DNA from 4 places in the Bacillus sp. EB106-07-01-XG149 genome. Region 2 is predicted to be linked to each of the others. Evidence: riboswitches for the same ligand, from Rfam matches in the RefSeq annotation. Region 2 holds a riboswitch; each other region holds the start of a gene.

Region 1 (4,221 bases), on a different contig from region 2:
TCCTGTTAAAAGAGATGCTGCAGCTTGCCATGTTCCAAAGCCGAGCGGTGCAAATAGTGGTGCGATAAACCCACCAATCATCGCTAAGTAACTGTCTCCCATATCAACACCAAATCCTGATGGACCTGCATAGTTTAATAACCAAATGACAACAGAACCACCGAAGATGAATGTACCTGCTTTACGAACAAATCCTTTCCCTTTCTCCCACGTGCTTAGCCATAACGTTTTCGCTTGTGGCACGCGGTAAGGAGGTAGTTCAATGACGAAAATAGACTTTTCCGCTTTTAAAATAGTAAGAGACATAATTTTTGTAACTAATAACGCAAGAACAATACCTGCAACATATAAAGAAAATACAACAGTTGCCTGACTATTAGGGAAGAACACTCCCGCAAATAATGCATATACAGGTAAACGCGCTGAACAAGACATAAATGGTGTTACAAGAACTGTAAGTAAACGTTCTTTTTCTTGTTCAATCGTTCTCGCTGCCATAATACCTGGAACATTACATCCAAAACCGATAATCATCGGAATGAACGCTTTTCCGTTTAAACCGAAGAACTCCATAATTCGATCCATAACAACTGCAATTCGCGCCATATATCCTGAGTCTTCTAATAATGAAATGAAAAAGAATAGTGCAAAGATTTGTGGAACGAATACTAATACTGCACCAACACCGGCAATAATACCTTCTGTAACGAGTGCTTGAATAAAATCAGAAGCTCCAACACTTGTGAGACCAGCCGTCACCCAATCTGTAAGCTGTCCACCAAAAAAGCCATCTAACATATCCGATAAAGGTGTACCAATCCACGTAAACGTAACCTGAAAAATAAAAAACATAACTGCTAAAAAGATTGGAAGTCCTAAAATTTTATGTGTAATTAATCTATCAATTTTTTCCGAAAAAGGAATTTTTCCTTCTTTCTCATGCTTCATAACATTTGTTTTTAACTTTTCAATATACGCTTCACGAGTTTTGTAAATGTGCTCTTCCAACGTACAATCAAGTTTTCCTTCTAAGCGAGATCGAATGGCTACAAGTTCCTTACAAATTGGTAATGCTTTCATTTCTTTTTCTACTACTTCGTTATTGCTTAAAAATTGCAGGGCTAACCATCTTGGATGCTTATAATTCGCTGTCTCTAAAAGAGCTATTACCTCTCCAATTCCTTCATCCATTTGTACACCATATGAAATAATGAATGGCTTTTTCTCGTTTTTGTCATTTTCTTTAAGAGTAGCAAGTAGTTCTTCACAGCCTTTTCCACTTCTTGCAACGACAGGAACGACTGTTACACCTAATAGTTCTGATAATCGTTTTACATCAATTACAATGCCTCGTTGCTTTGCCACATCGACCATATTTAATCCAATTGAAACCGGCTTTCCAAATTCAAGTAATTGCAACGTTAAATGCATATTTCTCTCGAATTGCGAAGAATCCACTATATTTAACATATGATGAAATTCGTCTGTTAGTAGAAAATTTGTAACGACACCTTCATCACGCGAAACTGGATTCAAATCATAAACACCTGGTAAATCAATTAATGTCCCTTGCTTATCTTTTAATTTACCAACCTTCTTTTCTACTGTTACACCGCTCCAGTTCCCTACATACTCATAAGAACCAGTAAGTGCATTAAATAATGATGTCTTTCCTGTATTCGGATTCCCTAGCAAAGCTACCTTATTCACGCTAATTCCACCTTTATCATTTTCGCGTCACAATGACGAATACTAATTAACTGTCCACGACACTCCAATGTACAAGGACCTTTGAACATCGCTTTTTGCTTCATGCGAAGTTCGCTTCCTTCAGAAAGACCGAAAGCAGCCAATCTTCTCTTTAGTAAATAATCTAAAGACTGAACACTTTTTACTAGCACTTTCTCACCGATTTTAATATCTACTAAGCTCATAACCTTCCCCCTCAGAAGAGAATGATAATTATTTTCAGAAAAATTATAGCACAATCTATTTCTCTTGTACTATACCCTTTTGCTTCATATTTATTAACATTTCACTACAATTCTATTTCAATAATTGTCATACCGTATTTATTTGCCATTCTCATCCATTTCGCTTACAATAAACAATAGCAAATAAAGAATCTCGTTATCACAGGGGGAGCCATGCCGCTGAGAGGGAACACTTCGTTCCGACCCTTCGAACCTGTTAGTTAATGCTAACGCAGGGATTGTGCAAACGTCCGAAATACATACCTCTTTTTTATTTACGTATTTCGTATCCTCCTATGATATCTATTCTTTTTTGTACAACTTGGTTTTAGGGGGAGACAATATGCGTAACACCAATTTACAAGCGATGATCGAATCTGCTATTCTTGCAGCCTTCGCCATGATTATCGACATTTTACCATTATCACTTAAACTTCCAACAGGCGGTTCCATTTCATTTGCTATGATTCCTATTTTTATTATTGCATATCGCTGGGGCTTTAAATCTGCTTTCTTAGGTGGCTTAATTTGGGGATTATTACAAATTGTTGTAGGTGATGCTTACATTTTAACACCTGTTCAAGCATTTATTGAGTACTTCATTGCCTTTGCTTTTATTGGATTTGCTGGTTTATTCTATCGACCAATTCAAAAAGCACTTTTAACTTCCAATGAAAATAACGAAAGAAAGAAAGTTATTGGTTACATTATTCTTGCTACATTTGTTGGTAGCTTTGCACGCTATTTCTGTCATTTTATTGCCGGTATTATTTTCTTTGGGCAATATGCACCGAAAGGTCAATCAGCTGTGCTATATTCATTAATCGTAAATGGTGCCACAATGCTTGGTTCTTTTATTTTATGTACAGTTTTACTTATATTTTTATTCCTTACTTCACCACGCTTATTCAAAAGCATCAGTGCTTATCAAATGAATACACAAAAAAAGGGCGCTTAATGAGCGCTCTTTTTTTCATATCGTAATATCAATTAAAAATACAATAAATGCACAAAAGAAAATAAATACCATTATACTTAGCCACTTGCTATGCACGGTTCATCGACTCCTTACATAACCTCATTTTCTATCCAAAGTATACTGTTTAAAAATAAAGATTAGGTAAAGATAATATGAAAATAAATTAAAAAAAGCGTAGCATGTACCATCTACGCTTTTTTTGGTAAGTAGAAGTAAAATAATACACCGTCTTCTGTATTCTTTACCCCATATTCAGCATCGTGTAGTTCTAAAATATTTTTAGAAATAGCTAGCCCAAGACCCGTTCCACCTTGTGAACGCTGACGAGCTGCATCCACGCGATAAAAACGGTCCCAAATTTTATCTAATTGTTCTTCTTCAATGTGAGTACCTTTATTTTCAATACACACTTTTATACGATCCTGCTCATCTATTGTGGAAATCATAATATCCTCTTTATTTGGTGTATAACGTATGGCATTCGTAATGAAGTTTACGATGACTTGTTCAATCCGACTTTGATTTGCCATCACTTCAACTGAACATATATTTTTATGCACACGAAGTTCTTTTTTCTCTATGTCCACAGAAAGGTATTCACATATATCTTCAATTACTGAATCAATATAAAATAAACCCTTTTTCATTTTATATGTACCTGACTCAAATTTAGCTAACTCAAGCATATCCAAAATTAAAGTATCCATTTTATCTACTTCTCGTTCCATCGCCTGAAAATAGTACTCTTTTTTATGTTCAGCTACTCCATCTTTTAAAATAGAAATACAGCTTTTCATAATACTCAGCGGTGTTTTCAATTCATGCGACACACCAGAAATAAATTCTTTCCGCGTATTTTCTAACTTTCTTTCCTTTTCAATATCTTGTTCTAGCTGTCCAATATGCGAATGGAGCTTATTAGATAATACATTAATATTTTTCGATAAATCACCAATTTCATCTTTTGAAGTAATCGGTATTTGTTCTGTGAAATCTAAGTGTGCTATTTTCTTCGTCGTATCATTTATTTTTAATAACGGCTTTGCAATTTGTTTTGAATAATAAAACGAAGCTAGAAAAATGAGAACGACTACAAATGCAATGATGTAAATGTAGTAATCTTGCACCATTTGTACTGCTTCATCTACAGGCTGTAAAGAAGCCATTGCATAAATATATGTTACTGATCCGTCTTTTTCTTTTATTGGCTTAATTAATAATTTATATTTTATATCATTCTTTTCATCGTCCATTGTTTGTGTTGTATAT
Region 2 (4,221 bases):
CTAATTCTTTGACGCATACCACCAGACAATTCATCTGGATAATGGTCTGCATATTCATCTAGTTCAAATTGCTTTAATGCTTCCATTCCCTCTGTCAGCCTTTGTTTTTTCGGTTTCCCTTCGATTTCCAATGGAAGAACTATATTTTGCAAAGCTGATCGCCAAGGTAATAATAAATCTTGTTGCGGCATATAACTTACAACATCTTGCTCTTGTACGTGCCTATCCTTATACGTTACATTCCCACTTGTTGGGCTTTCAACATTTGCAATCATATTTAATAATGTGCTTTTCCCGCAACCACTCGGTCCTACAAAGGAAACGAACTCTCCCTCTCGTATAGAAGCACTAATATTTGCCAATACATTCTTTCCATCAAAAGCTTTTACAATCTCTTTTATTTGTAATCCACTCATTTTTCACTTGGAAGGAACTCATTTGTAAAGGCATCTTTCACATCAATTTTCTTCTTAATAACTTTGTTATCATATAAGAAATTCATGTAATTCGTCCAAACTTCTTCCTTCTGTACTCCCCACGCTTTTGCATCATCTTGATACTTCGTACTTAACCATTTTTGACTTTCTTGTACTAATTCTTTATTCACATCTGGAACTGCTTTAATTAAAATATCAGCAGCTTCTTTCGGTTCTTTAATTGCAAAATTATAACCTTCTGTCGTTGCACTCATAAACTTTTTCACAAAGTCTTTATCTTGCTTCGTATGTTTTTCACTCGTAATAATAACAGGGCTATAGAAATCAAGCGCTGGGTCTAAGTCTTTCACCATAATCGTATTTAACTCTTTTCCTTGGCGCTTCGCTTCAATTCCATCCCATCCGTAATATATCCATTCAAAGTCTGCATCACGACCGATTGATTTAAAGAAATCTGTTTGTCCTAAGATGATTTTTTCAACTTTATTAAAATCAGCTTGATGCTTCTCCATGATTGTCTTCAGCGTTGCTTCTTCTGCTGGTCCTCCCCAGCCTCCGTAACGTTTACCTTCAAAATCTTTCGGTGAAGTCATGTTATCTTTCTTAAGCGATGCAAAAGCTGAAGTGTTATGCTGAATAATCGCTCCGACAGATACAACAGGAATACCTTCTACACGAGCCAACGTTACATTTTCTTGTGCGCTTATTGCGAAGTCAGCTTTTCCGGAAGCTATCATTTGCTCCGCTGTCACATTATCACCAGGCTGAATAATTTCTACATCTAAGCCTTGCTTTTTATAATAATCTTTCGTTTGCGCTACATATAAGCCAGTATGATTCGTATTTGGAAACCAATCTAATACTACTTTTACTTTTTGATCTTTACTTGCACTTTCTTCTTTCTTCGCCGGATTACATCCAGCCACACCTACTGCTAATAAGGCAGCCAACATAACTTTTAAACCTTTTTTCATTTCCTGCCGTCCTTTCTATATATCCATGGTGCTGTTATTCTTGCCATAAACTCCACGATAAAATACAGACATAGTGTCACCATAACAATAATTGCTGCCACACCAAATACTCGGGCTGTTAAAAAGGATTTTGTAGCTCTCGTAAGCATAACTCCTAATCCTTCACTGGCACCGAGCCATTCCCCAATAATCGCTCCCATTACGCTATATGTAACTGCAATTTTTAAACCTGAGAAAAAGTATGGAAGCACTGCTGGAAACTTTACTTTCTGGTAAACTTGCCATTTCGTTGCCTTCATCGTTTGCAACAACTTCAACATATTTTTATCTACTGTTTGAAAACCTTCTAAAATGCTAAGCGCAATCGGGAAGAAACAAACGAGTATTACTACCATTACTTTCGGTAGCATTCCATATCCAAACCAAATAATAAATAACGGTGCAAGTACAACGATTGGAATTGTTTGCGAAATAACAAGCAACGGATTTATTAAAATACGAAATAAAGGGATAACGTCCATAATAATTGCAATACTTGTCCCAATTAAAATTGCAAAGAATAGTCCAATTAAAACCTCTTGCAGTGTTTGCATCGTATTCGGTAATAGTAAATCTTTCATTCCAATTAATTCTTGAACAATGGCAGAAGGCTTCGGTAAAATCCACGGTTCAATTTTAAATAATGAAACAGATCCTTCCCATATCGCTATGAGAAGGATAAGCCAAATTGTTGTAATTATTTTAGATTGCTTCTGGTTTTGCATATTCATCACGGTACTTCCAAACCTTTTCATCTATCGTTACACCAGTGCTTGGACGATAATGGATTTTAATAGAAGTAATCACTTCTTCTGCTCCAGCATCTACACAAGCTTGTTGCGCACGTTTAATGACATCAAGAAGTACATCTAATTCTCCTTCCAGCGTTGTTTCCATTGCTCCTACTTCATAACGAACTCCCGATTGTTGTACAACTTCAATTGCTTTATCAACAACAGAATATACATCTTTTGTTTTTGCTTGTGGTACTACTGAAAATGACATTGTAACTTGTTGTGACATAGTAAAATCCCCCTTATAAAATTAAAATTTTAAAACAAGAAAAGGCTTTCCTACTGCGTAGGAAAGCCTTGTATGCAAGTTATTATAGAATAACATATGCTACATCACTTTAAGTAACTCCCTACGCTGGCATTATCCAGATCAGGTGGAGGGTCGATGTTTATTTACATCCTCTCAGCCAATTGGCTCCCCGGTCCTTAATTCGTTTTCATTGTAGCATGATTTATTTTATTGAACAAACAAAAGCATGTATAATCATTTCATTTAACTTTTAAATTCCCCAATTAACTCTTGTAACTCCTGTGAAAGCCATCTTAAAGAACTCGCTAATTCGGCAATATCTTGTACAGACATTTCCTGTTCTTTCATACTCGTTTCAATATTACTACTACTATTCGCATACATATTTGCGATATGTGATAGTTCATTTACGACACGAACAATATTTTGGCTATTTTGCAATATATCACTTGAATTGCTAAAAACAGCTCTAACTTGATTTGTAACAGATTGTGCTGATTTTGAATTTTTTTCAAAGAAAGCACCACTACTTTGAACAAATTCAATTCCAGATTCTACTTCTTTTGAAGCTTTTTGTATTGAAACAATAGCTTCTTTCGTTTCAGCTTGTGTTTCCCCTATTAATTTTGCTATATCTTTTGCTGATGCTTCCGTCTGCTCTGCTAATTTACTCACTTCATCAGCAACAACAGCAAATCCCTTTCCGGTTGCTTCAGCACGTGAAGCTTCAATAGAAGCATGTAACGCTAACGAATTAGTTTGATTTGAAATACCTGTAATTACAGTTACTATATCACTAATTTCTTTTGATTTTGTTTCCAAAGAATACATAATAGAAGATAAATCTTGTACTGCATTTTGTATTATAATCATTTGATTCATCGTCTTTTCAATAACACCATTTCCTTTTACTGAATGATGCTCCATACCTTCAGACTCTTTCGCCATTTGTTCTGCAGCATTTTTTATCTCTTCCATCTTATCTTCCATTTCATATACAATACCTAAATACTGTGGTACTGACGTTTCTTGTGACTGAGCGCTAGCTCTTAACTCAACCATAGAACTTACAATTTCTTGAACCGCCATACTATTCTCTTTCGTACTCACTGACAATTCTTGTGAAGATGAGGAAACCTGTTCTGCTGTCTGCTTCACTTTATCTACAATTCCTTTAAACTTCTCGATGGTATTATTAAAATACGAATTAATAATACCAATATCATCTGGTCTTTCCTCTAACTTAATACTTAAATCACCTTCACCGACTTTGCGTAATCCTTCACGTAAATCTCGCAATGGAGCAAGTGCGTTACGCACAATTAAGAATTGAATAACAGTTGCAATTAAAACAGAAATACAAATAAACATTAAACCTTGTATAATGAATTTTTCCTTTGTAATAGGAACAATCGAAGCATCTACATCGGCTGCAACAATTGCCACAATATTTCCGTCTCCATCTTTAATTGGCTCTAATATCGTTACCCATGACCCTAATAGATCTTCATATACTACTGTCATGTTTGCTTTTTTCGTGCTCATTACTTTATCATATGCTTTCATCCAAAGATCTGGTTGTTTATAATATTCTCCCGGCCTTACTTCAACAACATTTGCTAAACCTGTAGACAAATCAATGATTTGTAGCTCACCTTTTTCATTTTCTTTTGCTCCAACAATATACGTTTGTCCAACACTATTCAATTCTTCCGTTGCTTCATCTA
Region 3 (4,221 bases), on a different contig from region 2:
TAAAGCCCAAGGGTAACAAATACCAAGGGTAAAAACTGTAATAAGTACACCAAGGATACTCCAACCAATAAAGCTGAATAATCCACCATCAAAAAATGAGTGGCGACCATTTTTTAATTCAGAACCGATTTCCATAAAAAACTCCTAACATATATACATTCATAATGACAAAAACAAATTATATCACAATAAAATGGTTTCAGGTCTATAAATCGTAATATAAAGTAAAACAAAAACATCTTACAGAAACAAAGCGCCTTATCTCAAGTTCTTAATTTTGTATACTAGAGCGGTGCATTTAATAAAAATAGTTACATAGTTGTAAAAATTTATAAGGTGGTAAGATTTTTTTATGATTAAGTTTAATTATATGAGAAATATGAAAAAAGAAAAAAGGGCTGATAGAAGCCCTTCTTTTTGGTTCTGGTGCAATAAATTTACTTACGAAAGTCAAAGATCGCATAAATGGTATAGAACATAAAAAAGACATTCGATTGTTGATTTGAAATAAAGTCACAATGTTTATAAAAAGGTGGGATAAATTGTTTCTTTAAATTAAAGGATGCTACATGTGTTTTGATTAAATTTTTTTATAAAAATTGTATAATACTTCACAAATGGATTCCTTTTTTCTCTAATCAATATTCATATGTTACAATAGTACCAGTTGTATCAGTAGTACCATTAAAACCACTAAAACAATTAGAACAACCACCACAACTACCACAGCCACCACAACCGCCACAACCAAAACAACCGAAGCAACCAATACAACGGAATCCACCACAACGAAATCCACCACAGCGACCGCCACAACCACCACAGCGACCACAACCGCCACAGCGACGAGCATCATCTTCAATATAGTAATATGGATATTGGTTTTGCTGGTCCCAATACACAATATTTCCAGATTGGTAATCATTAAGGCTTAACGCTTGTAGTTCTTGTTGAAACTTATTCATTTTCATGACCTCCGTTTATAAACTTCAACCTTTTCAATGCTTTCCTATATTTCTGTTCGTTAAATCTAAGTAGAAATAGCGCTATAAACTAAGTTCAATACGTACCCCTACAAAATATGACCTATCACTAGATAATGCACCTTGTTCATATACCTATTTTTAGGTTATTTTTCCATAGGCTCATTTTTATAAATTGAAAAAAGACGCACTTAGATTGATGCGTCTTTTTGCGATACTTCTTTTATGAAATCATATACATAGGTATTATCCATACCTATGTATAGCAATACCCCTACTCATTATCCAATGACATCTTCTACTTCTGTATTCACTGGCCACTTTTCTAAAGTATAAGCCATTTCCCAAAATGAATATTCATATTGACTGCTAATAATGAAATGCTGTTTCATTCGCTTACGGTCAGACTCTGTTACGTTTTCAGCGATAGTATCTAATCTTGTAATTTGCTCTTCAACTAGCGTACGGAACCAATCAGATCCATAAGCAGAAATCCATTCGTTATAAATTGGCTCTTCTGGCTGATACTCTTTTAAACGCTCACCAATTTCATAATACAACCAATAGCAAGGTAAAATTGCTGCAATGATATCGCCTAAATGTCCTTCATACGCAGCACGATACATATGTGAAGTATAAGCGTATGCAGTTGGAGCAGGGATAAAATTATCTTTTTCTTCTTGTGTTATCCCTAGTTTCTCCGCAAAATTCTCATGTAAAGATAATTCCGCCTCGTATGTATTTTGAGCATGGTGTGCCATACGAGCTGTTGTTTCTAATTCCAGTGCTTTTGCAGCTCCTAAAGTTTGTACTCTAGCAAAGTGACTCAAATAATATGAATCTTGAAGCACATAATAGCGAAAACTAGCTAAATCTAAAGTTCCTTCACCAAGTTGTTTTACAAAAGGGTGATGAAAACTAGCTTCCCAAATTGAATCTACTTCTTGACGTAATGATTGTGAAAATTTCATTTAAATCCCTCCAATAAAGTATAAAATTTAAGTATTTACCCACAGTTATTAAATCTGTAAAATAAAAAAACTTTCTTTACAAACGTAAAGAAAGTGAAAGTGACAGTATTTATTCATAAAATAGTAATGTCTTCCCACTTCCCTACGCTAGTATTAACCAGATCAGGTACTAAGAGTCTCAAATTCTCGTTTGATCTCAGCCTATAATAGGCCCCCCTAGTGGATAAATATTTAATTTTCGTATTGTATTCATCATAACATACTTCATGTTACTGTCAAAAACATTCATGATACTGCTACTTAAAACCCTTCTTCTTTTCTTACTTTTAATGAAGTTTCAATAATCATATCTAATAGTTTACTATAATGAATACCAGCTGCATCTGCACTTTTCGGTAGTAAACTTGCTTGTGTCATCCCTGGTAATGTATTAACCTCCATTACATATGGAATTCCGTCCTTTACCATCATATCCACCCTTGCATAAACGCTGCATTTCAATGCTTTATAACAAGCCAGTGACGCTTTGTTTACACGTTCCTTCAATTCAGCTGGAAGCTCGATAACTTCTTCAATTGTACTAACATCATCATATTTTGCATTGTAATCAAAGAACTCAGCTGCATGTCGGATTGAAATAATAGGTAACTGTTTTCCATCAAAAATTGAACATGTAATCTCATCACCTTTTATATACTTCTCTATTACTACTTCAGAATCCCATTCAAACACAGTTTCCAGCATTGAAATTAATTCATCTTTATCATATACAATCTTTACCCCAACACTTGATCCACCAGAGTTTGGTTTTACCACTAACGGAAATCCTAACTTATCTAATTCATCAAGATTTAGATCCGCCATTTTTGTAAGTTCAATCCAATCGGGTGTTTCTATACCTTCATAGCGTAAAATCTTTTTCGAAATATTTTTGTCCATACACATACCGCTAGATAACATATTGCTCCCGCTATAAGGAATACCTAAACTTTCAAGCGTGCCTTGAACCGTCCCATCTTCTCCGTATTTTCCGTGTAATGCGAGCAGCGCAAAATCAATGTCTTTCGCTTTTTCGATTAAATCTATTTTTTCATTTAACGTAATTGGTACGATTTCATATTTATTTTTATCTAAATTTGCAATCATTTCATTTCCAGTCATAATTGATACTTGTTTTTCAGAGGATACTCCACCCATAATAACGCCAATTCTCATTTCCTCAACTCCAAATTTCATTTTTTATTGTATCACCGATTATTTTGATTCCACGAACTATTTCTTCTTCTTTCAGACGTGAAAATCCTAATCGAAAAGTAGTCGCTCCTCCTCCATCAGAATAAAAAACATCTCCAGGAGAAAATGTAACCCCTTGCTCATAACACTTTTGTAAAAGTGTGCGGGCATGAATTTTTTCTTCTAACTCTATAAATAAATGAAGTCCACCATCACCGGTCATTCTTTGAAACGGAATGTACTCATTACACGCCCCAACAGCTAACTCATATTTTTTCTTATAAACTGATCTTGCCTTTTTTAAATATTTTTCAAAATATCCTTCATGTAAATATTGAAATAGAACAGCTTGATCTAACGTAGATGTGTGAATCGTTCTTGCTCTTTTTACACTTTCTAAATGATGAATCAGCTCTTTATCTGCGATGATCCAGCCTACACGTAAGCCAGGGAAAAGTACCTTTGAAAAGCTACTAATATAAATTACATTATTACCAGCGCCAGCAAAAGTTAATAATGGTGCTAAATGTGAACCTGAATAACGTAGCTCTTCATTAAATCCATCTTCTATAATAGGAACCTTATATTTTGAGAATAATCTCATCAGTTCCGTTCTTTTCTCCGAACTCGTAACAATACCGGTTGGATTATGATAGGAAGGAATTAAATATGCGAAATCAAACTCTTTTTCACGCAAACTTTTTTCTACTTCGTTCGTATCGATGCCATCTTCATTCATATTAATTCCGTGAACTTCAAGTCCATGTAAACGGAAAAGCTTCAATGCAGCATGGTGAGTTGGATTCTCACAAATAACCCGCCCTGATTTCTTTGATAACGAGGATAGCACGATGTCTAATCCTTCTGTAAATCCATTTGTAATTAAAATATCTTTGTTCGAAATATCTACACCTTTCATTTCCATATAATGAAGTAGATAATTCATTAACGGTCTATAACCTTTTGCGTATCCGTAGTTTAATACGACATCCCCTTCAATGGACATACGAGTAAGAAAAGCTCTTTTGAAATTT
Region 4 (4,221 bases), on a different contig from region 2:
TATAAGATGCCGTTTACGATGGCGATGGCAGTGACGGGATATGGTTTTTTATACGGACTATGGCCAATTGCTTGGATTATCATTATGTCGGTATTTTTATATAAAATATCTGTGAAAACAGGTCAATTCGATGTGATTCGTGCATCTGTATTATCCATTACAAATGACCATCGTTTACTCGTTATTTTAATCGGTTTTTCATTCGGAGCATTTTTGGAAGGGGCAGCAGGATTTGGTGCACCAGTAGCGATTACCGCAGCGCTTCTTGCAGGTCTTGGGTTAAATCCTTTATATGCAGCGGGTCTTTGTTTAATCGCAAATACGGCACCAGTAGCGTTCGGAGCGATGGGAATTCCGATTACAGTTGCTGGACAAGTAACAGGTATTGATCCGCATAAAATTGGACAAATGGCTGGGCATCAATTACCGTTCTTATCATTATTTGTTCCGTTCTTTATCGTATTTTTAATGGATGGATTTAAAGGGGTAAGACAAACATGGCCGGCTCTATTTGTAGCAGGTAGCTCATTTGCAATTACGCAGTTCATTACAGCGACGTTCTTAGGACCAGAACTTCCGGATATTACGTCAGCACTTGTAAGTTTAGTGAGTTTATCGCTATTCTTAAAAGTTTGGCAGCCGAAAGAAATCTATCAGTCTAAAGAAGCAAATAGTGAAGTAGCAGCAACGGCGATATCTATGCCGAAACTAACGGTAGGAAAAGTAGTAAAAGCATGGTCTCCATTCATTATTTTAACTGTGATGGTAGTCATTTGGAGCCAAAGTTTCTTTAAAGCGTTATTTGCTCCAGGCGGTGCTTTGGAAAGCCTTGTGTTTAAGTTTGATGTTCCAGGCTTACACAATTTAGTAATGAAAGCAGAACCAATTGTAAATAAACCGACGCCTTATGAAGCAATCTTGAAATTAGATATTTTATCAGCGACGGGAACAGCAATTTTAATTGCTTGTATCATTTCTATCTTTATTTTGAAAATGAGTGCAAAAGATGCAGTAGTAACATTTAAAGAAACGTTACATGAACTTAAGATGCCAATTCTATCTATCGGATTCGTATTAGGATTCGCGTTTATCGCAAACTATTCTGGTCTATCTTCTACATTAGCATTAGCACTTGCAGGAACTGGCGGACTATTCCCGTTCTTCTCACCATTCCTAGGCTGGATCGGTGTATTTTTAACAGGATCCGATACGTCAGCGAATGCACTGTTCTCGAATTTACAAGCGATTACAGCGCAGCAAGTCGGTGTATCTGAAGTACTTCTCGTTGCAGCAAATACAACGGGCGGTGTAACAGGAAAGATGATTTCTCCGCAATCGATTGCGATTGCTTGTGCGGCAGTTGGACTTGCTGGAAAAGAATCAGATTTATTCCGATTTACAGTGAAGCATAGTTTATTCTTCGTAATTATTGTTGGTATTATGACGTATGTACAGGCATATTATTTAACGTGGATGATTCCATAAATAACAAAAGAAATAAACTTTGCATTTTTCAGATTATCGTGTATGATGAGAAAGTATTGAAAATTAAATCAGTGATAAACTAGGGGTGCCTAACGTATGCGTAGGCTGAGAGAGAAGCGTGTGAACTTCTTAACCCTTTGGACCTGATCTGGCTCGTACCAGCGTAGGGAAGTTAACGGCTTTACATAATGATGTCTTTATGAGCCAGGTCCTTATTTTTTTATGGACCTGGCTCTTTTTATTTTGGCATACGCTGGCCATATCTCGTCCTTGTCACGTACAGGGGGGCAACAAAGGTTATGAAACAGTCTGTTTCAGCTGAGCAAATTGAATTGAAATCGAGTTTACCAGGAAGTAAGAAAGTGTATGTGGATGGACCACGCACGGGTATGAAAGTGCCAATGCGCGAGATTGAACAAAGCGAAACGAACGGTATTCCGAATCCGCCAATTCGTGTATATGATACGAGCGGTCCTTATACAGATCCTGCGTATAAAGTGGAACTGGAAAAGGGGTTGCAGGCGCCGCGCCACTCTTGGATCCTGGAGCGCGGAGATGTAGAAGCATACGAAGGGCGCGAAGTAAAACCAGAGGATGACGGTGTGAAAGTGGCTTCGAAACATACGCCTGTTTTCCCGCAAATGGATCGCCAGCCGCTTAGAGCAAGGCATGGTGCAAATGTTACGCAAATGCATTATGCACGTAATGGTATCATTACGTCTGAGATGGAATATGTTGCGATTCGTGAAGGAGTAGAGCCTGAGTTTGTTCGTAAGGAAATCGCGGAAGGTCATGCCATTTTACCAGCGAATATTAACCATCCGGAAGCAGAACCGATGATTATCGGCCGTAACTTTCACGTAAAGGTCAATGCAAATATCGGAAACTCTGCTGTATCTTCTTCTATTGCAGAAGAAGTAGAGAAGATGACGTGGGCAACGCGCTGGGGCGCAGATACGATTATGGATTTATCTACAGGTAAAAATATTCATACGACGCGTGAGTGGATTATTCGTAACGCGCCTGTACCAGTTGGGACTGTACCGATCTATCAAGCGCTGGAAAAAGTAAACGGAATTGCAGAAGATTTAACGTGGGAAGTGTATCGTGATACGTTAATTGAGCAAGCTGAGCAAGGTGTTGATTACTTTACGATTCACGCGGGCGTATTACTTCGTTACATTCCGATTACTGCAAAGCGTACGACAGGTATCGTTTCACGTGGTGGTTCAATTATGGCACAGTGGTGTTTATTCCATCATAAAGAAAACTTCTTATACACTCATTTTGAAGAGATATGTGAAATTATGAAGCAGTATGATGTTTCGTTCTCTCTTGGAGATGGATTACGTCCAGGTTCGATTGCAGATGCAAATGACGAAGCACAGTTTTCTGAGCTTGAAACACTTGGTGAATTAACGAAGATTGCTTGGAAACATGATGTGCAAGTGATGATTGAAGGACCTGGGCATGTACCGATGCATTTAATTAAAGAGAATATGGAGAAAGAGCTTGATATTTGTCAGGGCGCGCCGTTCTATACACTTGGGCCGTTAACAACAGATATTGCACCAGGTTATGACCATATTACATCGGCAATTGGAGCGGCGATGATTGGCTGGTTTGGAACGGCGATGCTTTGTTATGTAACGCCGAAAGAACATTTAGGTTTACCGAATAAAGATGATGTTCGCACGGGGGTTATTACGTACAAAATCGCTGCACATGCAGCTGATCTTGCGAAAGGGCACAAAACGGCTCATCAGCGTGATGATGCACTTTCAAAAGCTCGCTTTGAATTCCGTTGGCGCGATCAATTTAATTTATCTTTAGACCCTGAACGTGCGATGGAATATCACGATGAAACACTGCCAGCAGAAGGTGCGAAAACGGCTCATTTCTGTTCAATGTGTGGACCGAAGTTTTGTAGTATGAGAATTTCACATGATATTCGTGAATATGCGAAAGACAATGATTTAGAAACGAAAGAAGCAATTGAAAAAGGGATGAAAGAGAAAGCGAGAGAATTTAAAGACACTGGTAGTCATTTATACCAATAATACGTTACACCTCTTTACTTGATTGATCACACTGTAGTACCTAACTTAAATATAGAAGAAGCCCCCTTTACTAAGACGGTAGCAAAGGGGGCTTCTGTTGTTTATAGGGCGAAGAAGAGGTGTACCCAGTAGTATAAGAGGAATAATGTGACGACTGTTGTGAGAGGAATAACGATAAGGGATACACTTAAATAGTCTTTCCATTTTACTTTAATTTTGTTTTGTTTCAGGATATACATCCAAATGAGGGAAGCTAACGTACCAATTGGTAATAATAGTGAACCGATGTCACTGCCAATAATGTTTGCCAGGTAGATAGTTTTTAATGTGACTGGGTCTAGTCCCATTTCTGTTAATGTGATTGTACCAATCATAAGTGCAGGATGGTTATTGAAGACGTTAGAGAGGAGAGAAACGAGTCCGCCCATTGCAAAGCTGGCATAGAGTAGATGCTGACTTACAACTGGCTCAAGCCAATTTACAAGTGCTGCTGTTAATCCTGCGTTGTGAAGCCCGTAAATAATTACATACATAGAGAAAGCGAAAATTAAAATGTGCCACGGTGTTTTTTTCAAAATATCGACTGGGTTTGTTCGTAAGTAGTACCATCTCCAGATGAGAAGAACGAGTGAACCGAGTACAGCAACAATTTCGATTGGGATGGATAAGAAGGATG

The links. Region 2 has a riboswitch for thiamine pyrophosphate ahead of AC3WTA_RS26150 (MTH1187 family thiamine-binding protein). Riboswitches for the same ligand answer to the same signal wherever they lie in the genome.
Region 1: it holds a riboswitch for thiamine pyrophosphate, as region 2 does, so the genes downstream of both, thiT (energy-coupled thiamine transporter ThiT) here and AC3WTA_RS26150 (MTH1187 family thiamine-binding protein) in region 2, are expected to answer to the same signal.
Region 3: it holds a riboswitch for thiamine pyrophosphate, as region 2 does, so the genes downstream of both, tenA (thiaminase II) here and AC3WTA_RS26150 (MTH1187 family thiamine-binding protein) in region 2, are expected to answer to the same signal.
Region 4: it holds a riboswitch for thiamine pyrophosphate, as region 2 does, so the genes downstream of both, thiC (phosphomethylpyrimidine synthase ThiC) here and AC3WTA_RS26150 (MTH1187 family thiamine-binding protein) in region 2, are expected to answer to the same signal.

Annotation. Positions count from the first base shown of each region.
Region 1 covers NZ_JBYTDP010000002.1:1,071,206-1,075,426, forward strand. The annotation lists gene feoB (ferrous iron transport protein B) at 1-1,710, opposite strand, end outside; gene AC3WTA_RS11780 (FeoA family protein) at 1,707-1,934, opposite strand; TPP riboswitch at 2,129-2,230, shown strand; gene thiT (energy-coupled thiamine transporter ThiT) at 2,317-2,931, shown strand; gene AC3WTA_RS11790 (sensor histidine kinase) at 3,141-4,221, opposite strand, start outside.
Region 2 covers NZ_JBYTDP010000010.1:96,031-100,251, forward strand. The annotation lists gene AC3WTA_RS26135 (ABC transporter ATP-binding protein) at 1-416, opposite strand, end outside; gene AC3WTA_RS26140 (ABC transporter substrate-binding protein) at 413-1,411, opposite strand; gene AC3WTA_RS26145 (ABC transporter permease) at 1,408-2,181, opposite strand; gene AC3WTA_RS26150 (MTH1187 family thiamine-binding protein) at 2,153-2,473, opposite strand; TPP riboswitch at 2,575-2,676, opposite strand; gene AC3WTA_RS26155 (methyl-accepting chemotaxis protein) at 2,738-4,221, opposite strand, start outside.
Region 3 covers NZ_JBYTDP010000001.1:415,943-420,163, forward strand. The annotation lists gene AC3WTA_RS02235 (DUF898 family protein) at 1-135, opposite strand, end outside; gene AC3WTA_RS02240 (heterocycloanthracin/sonorensin family bacteriocin) at 639-971, opposite strand; gene tenA (thiaminase II) at 1,265-1,954, opposite strand; TPP riboswitch at 2,077-2,182, opposite strand; gene ddlB (D-alanine--D-alanine ligase) at 2,255-3,169, opposite strand; gene pdxR (MocR-like pyridoxine biosynthesis transcription factor PdxR) at 3,174-4,221, opposite strand, start outside.
Region 4 covers NZ_JBYTDP010000005.1:155,327-159,547, forward strand. The annotation lists gene lldP (L-lactate permease) at 1-1,485, shown strand, start outside; TPP riboswitch at 1,557-1,672, shown strand; gene thiC (phosphomethylpyrimidine synthase ThiC) at 1,785-3,545, shown strand; gene AC3WTA_RS20520 (arsenic transporter) at 3,647-4,221, opposite strand, start outside.